Linked DNA regions of Mucilaginibacter gracilis. The protein of the gene in region 2 interacts with the protein of the main gene of each other region in a pairwise test. Links are inferred from orthologs where the notes say so. Each region holds a gene or a part of one and is shown on either strand. Other genes may lie near its edges. The genes, in order: pepT and tpiA.

What was found.
Region 1: the proteins of tpiA (region 2) and pepT interact in binary tests that used the Escherichia coli proteins (3 or more experiments, as listed by UniProt). The link is inferred for Mucilaginibacter gracilis from one-to-one orthologs.

What each region holds. Positions count from the first base shown.
Region 1 is NZ_RBKU01000001.1:1,729,339-1,732,654, forward strand. The notes cover bases 61-3,038. They hold pepT (peptidase T), read right to left. Parts: upstream 2,198-3,038; coding sequence 923-2,197; downstream 61-922. Other genes in these bases: BDD43_RS07450 (nucleoside phosphorylase), read right to left, coding at 61-820; BDD43_RS07460 (hypothetical protein), read left to right, coding at 2,292-3,038. In the rest of the region: more of BDD43_RS07450, read right to left, coding at 1-60; more of BDD43_RS07460, read left to right, coding at 3,039-3,089; BDD43_RS07465 (serine hydrolase domain-containing protein), read left to right, coding at 3,203-3,316. UniProt on the Escherichia coli protein: Cleaves the N-terminal amino acid of tripeptides.
Region 2 is NZ_RBKU01000001.1:3,646,094-3,649,207, forward strand. What follows is about bases 1-2,776. They hold tpiA (triose-phosphate isomerase), read left to right. Parts: upstream 1-892; coding sequence 893-1,660; downstream 1,661-2,776. Other genes in these bases: BDD43_RS15965 (putative sugar nucleotidyl transferase), read left to right, coding at 1-891; prmA (50S ribosomal protein L11 methyltransferase), read left to right, coding at 1,764-2,600; BDD43_RS15980 (UDP-N-acetylmuramate--L-alanine ligase), read left to right, coding at 2,733-2,776. Outside these bases: more of BDD43_RS15980, read left to right, coding at 2,777-3,114. UniProt on the Escherichia coli protein: Involved in the gluconeogenesis. Catalyzes stereospecifically the conversion of dihydroxyacetone phosphate (DHAP) to D-glyceraldehyde-3-phosphate (G3P).

The DNA.
Region 1 (3,316 bases), 1.9 Mb from region 2 along the record:
CGTTGTTAGAAAACTGGCCGGTTACCCGGTTAGCCATAATAGCATTTAAACTTAAAACCTGGTGGCCAAGTAATTTACCCAAACCATAAAGCCCGGCGGTTTCCATTTCAAAATTACTAATAATGTTTCCATCAAAATTAAAATGGGTTAAACTGTTAATAAACCCCGGATTGCTTAAAGGCAGGCGTAACACCCTGCCCTGTGGGCCGTAAAAGCCAGGGCAGGTAACCGTAATGCCCTGATGGAAGCCCTCGCTAAAGTAGGGCAGCATAGCCGGGCCGCAAGGGCTAATATAAGGAGCCGCCACGTTGCCCCCCAATTGGGTTTGATTAATAAAGGCAGCAAGTATAGCAAGCTCGGCTGCGGTGGGCGTATTTTGGTAAAAGTTGAGTAAATTATCAATACCCAAACCATAGGTTGATACCAAAAAGCTATCAACCGGTATGTGGTGTTGCAGCGAGCCCGATGTACCTACACGCACTATGTTTAATTGTTTAAGCTGCGGTTTTACTGTGCGGGTATCAAAATCAATATTTACAAGGGCATCAAGCTCGTTAAGCACAATATCAATATTATCGGTACCAATGCCGGTTGATACTACCGATAGGCGTTTGCTGCCTATATAACCGGTATGGGTTACAAATTCGCGGTGCTGGCGTTTATACTCAATGCGGTCAAAATGCTGGCTAACCTGTTGCACACGGTCAGGGTCGCCAACGGTAATAATATCAGTGGCCAGTTCATCCGGATGAACATCTAAGTGGTATACCGAGCCACGCTCGTTAATTATCAGTTCTGATTCTGCTATGCGATCTGTCATAAAAAAAGTACTAAAAAGCTCCCTCTAAATCTCCCCCGGTAGGGGAGACTTTTGATCTAAGGGCTTGATAAATATAAAATGAATGATTTTCAAACGCCCTCCCTACCGGGGAGGGTTGGGTGAGGCCCCTTCCCAAACCTCACCTAAATGCAATATGGTTTCAACTGCCTTTTGCATATCCTGTACCGATACCCATTCCTGCTTACCATGAAAAGCGTGTTCGCCCGCAAAAATATTGGGGCAGGGTAAACCCATAAATGATAACCGCGAACCATCTGTGCCACCACGAATGCTGCGCAAACGGGGTTCCATACCGGCACGTTTAATTGCTTCCATAGCGTTATCAACAATGGCGGGGTGCTCATTAAGCACTTGTTTCATGTTGCGGTATTGGGCATTTACTTCTATGGTATAAGTGGCATTTGGGTAATTGCTTAAAATGGTTTCGGTGGTTTGTTTAATTACCCCGGCGTGCTGTACTAATAAGTTGTCGTCAAAATCGCGAACAATAAATTCAACAATCGCTTGCTCTACATTGCCCTCAATAGCCACCGGGTGTACAAAGCCCTGCTTGCCAGATGTTCCCTCGGGCGATAGCTGGTGCGGCAGCGAGGCCACAATAGCACCAGCAATTTTTATAGCACTTTGCATTTTGCCTTTGGCAAAGCCGGGGTGCGCACTAATGCCGTTAATGGTTAGCTTTAAACCATCTGCCGAAAACGTTTCGTTTTCCATTGTTCCCGCGCTTTCGCCATCAATTGTATAAGCGGCATAAGCCCCTAATTTTTCAATGTCAACCTTATCAACCCCGCGGCCAATTTCTTCATCGGGCGTAAATAATATTTTTATGGTGCCATGTTTTATTTCCGGGTGGTTCATCCAATGGTAACAGGCGTCCATAATTTCGGCCACACCGGCCTTGTTATCGGCACCTAAAAGCGTTGTTCCGCTGGCGGTTATAATATCGTTGCCTATTTGGTTTTTTAAGTCGGGGTGTTCGGCCATGCGCAATATTTGCGTGGCATCATCGGGCAAAATCAAATCCTGGCCCTGGTAATTTTCATGAATAATAGGTTTTACATCTAAACCACTACAATCTGGCGAAGTATCCATATGCGAACAGAAGCAAATTATAGGTACATTTGGCCTTGTTGTATTTGCAGGTATAGTTGCGTAAACGTATCCAAATTGGTCTATATGGGCATCGGTAACGCCAATTTCTAATAACTCATTAACCAGTATTTTACCCAGGTTTTTTTGTTTGGGCGTTGACGGATGGGTTAAAGAAGATGAATCGGATTGGGTGTCCACAATTACGTAACGAAAAAAGCGTTCTACAACAGAAAAATTAAGATCAGATTTTTTAAAAGAAGTCATGATTATTAACAAATGAAACTTTATTTTTGGTAAACATAGGCAAAAAAAATTAGTTGATTTTTTTAACAATTTAGCCTGCTAATAAATATTTATTTTGAAAAAAGCTATACTCGTTTTAATTGCTTTGCCAGCATTGGTTTTTACAGCAAAAGCTCAACTTGGTTACAACTTTGCGCAATACAGTTTAGGCGCAGGCTACAGTTATGTATCGCCCACAACCGATGTTCCATATCCGGCTCATGGCCCGGCAGTAAATTTTAACATCACGTTTAACTCAACACCATACACCAATTTTTCTATTGTGTACGAGTTTGGCCAGTTAACCGGTGGGTATAGTAACTTTTATACCGATGCTGTAAAAAACCTCGATTCAAAAAATTCAAGTTACGCAACCGTAATAGCTGCTTTACCGGCAGCTTACGAAGCCACTGTTGACCCATATAGGCGTTACTTTACCAATAATTACCAAAGTATCTCTCTGCATGGGGATGTACAGCTTGGCGAATTTTTGGATTACGAAAACGGCGGCTTTTTAAATAAAGTATTGCGTAATGTATACGTTGGTACAGGTATAGGGATGATTTACAATAATATAGTGCAAATTAACCGCTATAATAACGATAGTACCCGCGTATACGGCGTTATTGATAAGAGTAACAATGTATTTATACCTGTTAGGCTAGGTTACCAGTTTAAAATATATAACGCTTACGACGAGCCCTTTATATTGGTTGAAACAGGTTACCAAATGAATTATGTTTTCGGCTACGGCTTAGATGGCTATGCCGATCCGGATTTTACCAGCCGTAATTTTGAACGCTTTGGCGGTTTTCACATTGGCCTCAAGTTTAACTTTGGCAATGTTACATCATACCGCAAACCAATACATTAATTTATTGTTATAGCACAGTTAAACTGTGTTATTGTTAAAATGTTTAAAGCCATTTTGCATTGTAAGCATAAAATAGTTTATGCCTGTTGTTTTATTTGATTTTTTTTACACTTATGCATTTGGTTCACAAAAGCTTTCTGGTTTCTGCAATTTCTATCTTTTTATTCCAATCCTGTTCACACGGTACTAATAACGCTACGCTACCGCCTGCGGCGCAAACGGCTAAA
Region 2 (3,114 bases):
AAGCTAACCGAAGGCGACGCCTGGGCTTTCAACTCCTTAAACCAGGCCATTTACGCACCTGTAAACTATACCGGTAATTTTGTAAGCATTAAGTACCCCGAAGATATTTTTAAAAACAATGCCACCGAAATAGCTAACGATTTTAAGCTGATAACAAACGGCCGTACCAGTGCGCAATTAAGCTCCACCAATACCTTTATTGGTGATGATTTTTTTGCCGAAGAAGGTGCCGAAGCCGAATGCTCAACCTTTAACTCTAAAAGCGGGCCCATTTATTTAGCCAAAACTACCCAAGTTTGGGAAGGTACCAATATTCGTGGAGCATTTGCGCTTTGTAATAACTCGCAGGTTAAAATGGGCACTAAAATTTATGGCGGTACTACTGTTGGCCCGTATTGCCGGGTTGGCGGCGAGGTAAATAATGCTGTGCTTTGGGGGTATTCGGCAAAGGGGCACGAGGGATATTTAGGTAATTCGGTAGTAGGCGAATGGTGTAATTTGGGTGCCGATACCAATAACTCTAACCTTAAAAATAATTATTCGGAAGTTAAACTTTGGGACTATACTACTCAACACTACCGTAAAACAGGCTTGCTGTTTTGCGGCCTCATTATGGGCGATCATTCCAAATGCGGTATCAATACCATGTTTAATACCGGAACAGTTGTTGGTGTAAATGCCAATGTTTTTGGAGCCGGTTATCCACCAAATTTTATTCCCGATTTTAGCTGGGGTGGTGCCGATGGCTTTGAGGTTTATTCGGCAAAAAAAGCTTTCGAAACCAACCAAAAAGTGTTTGAGCGCAGGGAGCATCGTGAGTTTAACCAAATTGAACAGGATATTTTACAAACAGTATTTGAATTAACCAAATCATATAGAAGCAATTTTTAAAATGAGAAAGAAAATAGTAGCCGGTAACTGGAAAATGAACATGGATTATAACGAAGGTTTAACCCTGTTTAGCGAAATGATTGATCTTGTAAAAAGCGAGATAACCGGGGCACAACAAGCTGTGGTATGCAGTCCGTTTATACATTTGCATAGTCTGGCCCAGGCCGCTACAGCAAGCGATAAGGTATCAATAGGCGCTCAAAATGCGCACCAGGCCGAGGTCGGAGCTTATACCGGCGAAATATCTGCCAAAATGATAAAATCGGTAGGTGCCGAATATGTAATATTAGGCCACTCGGAGCGCCGCCAGTATTTTGGTGAAACCAACGAGTTGTTGGCTAAAAAAACAGATACAGTTTTAAAAAACAGCCTGATCCCCATTTTTTGCATTGGCGAAACATTGCAAGAACGCGAAGCCAATACCCACTTTGACGTAATTAAGGCGCAATTGGTTGAAGGCGTTTTCCATTTAGAGGCTGACGCTTTTGCCAAGTTGGTAATAGCTTACGAACCCGTTTGGGCAATTGGTACAGGCGTAACCGCAAGCGCAGAACAGGCACAAGAGATACATGAGTTTATCCGCAAGGAAATTGCCACAAAATACAGCCAGGCTGTTGCCGACGAAATTACCATACTTTACGGCGGAAGCTGTAACCCCAAAAATGCCCCCGAACTTTTTGCTAAAGCAGATATTGATGGCGGGTTGATAGGTGGTGCATCATTAAAAGCAAGAGATTTTGTTGATATATTAAAGGTGTTTAATAATTAGTATCAAGGAGCAAGTATCATGTATCAAGATTTTTTTTTGGTATATGTATACTTGCTCCTTGCATATAATTCTCCGACACATACTTACTACTTGATACTTCCCCATGAATTACTACGAACTCCTCTTCACCACCATTATTACCGACGATTACCAGCAAGACCTGCTCATTAACGAACTTGCCGAGTTTGGTTTTGATACTTTTGAGGATATGGATTTCGGTTTTAAAGCATATATTCCGGCTGAAGGGTTTAATAAAAAGGCTTTAGATGAGGCTTTAAAACCCTACCACAATCTGTTTACTTTTAGCTATGAGGTAACGCTTATCCCGCAAAAAAACTGGAACGAGGTTTGGGAAAGTAACTTTGAGCCTATCGAAATTAAGGATAAAGTTTACGTTAGGGCTACCTTCCACCAGCCTAAACCCAGTTTTGCCTATGAGATAGTTATTGACCCTAAAATGGCTTTTGGTACCGGGCACCACCAAACTACATCTATGATGATGGAATGGATGCTTGAAACCGATTTTAAAGATAAAACCGTTTTGGATATGGGTTGCGGAACAGGCATATTGGCAATACTGGCCTCAAAAATGGGTGCAACAAGTGTAACCGCTATTGATTACGACGAGATTTGTTACGAAAGCACCCTCGAAAATGCACCACTAAACCACATTGGCAATATTATTGCCATTTGCGGCTCAAAAGATGCCATTCCCGATTATGAGTACGACATTATTTTGGCCAATATTAATCGCAATATTTTGATTGAGCAAATGGATAGGTATGTACAGGTGTTAAAACCCGGCGGTCATATTTTTTTCAGCGGTTTTTACGAAAGCCCTGATATGGACATTATTACCGCAGAAGCGGCTAAGTACGGATTGAAATACCTATCTCATAAAGAAGATAAAAGCTGGGTAGCCGTAAAGTTTAGCAATTGAGTTTTCAACAAGTGCAATAAATACTAACATTTTTCAATTTTAAACCTGTATTGCAGTAAAACAATTGTTTAATTAAATAAGTAATTTTGTTTATTTGTAATATATAACTTTCTTTAAAGATAATAAATTTACATGATAGTACATTTTATAGCCATTGGTGGTAGTGCAATGCATAATCTGGCTATTGCATTACATAAAAAAGGCTTTATAGTAAGCGGTTCAGACGATGTACTTTTTGAGCCTTCGGTATCGCGCCTGGCCGGGCAGGGTATATTGCCTGCAGCACAAGGTTGGTATCCCGAAAAGGTAACCGCCGATATTGATGCTATTATTTTAGGTATGCATGCCCGTGTTGATAACCCCGAGTTATTAAAAGCGCAACACCTGGGGCTTAAAATATATTCGTATCCGGAGTATATTTACGAGCAATCAAAAAACAAAATACGGGTGGTTGTGGGTGGCAGTCATGGTAAAACAACCATTACCAGCATGATATTGCATGCTTTAAAGTGCG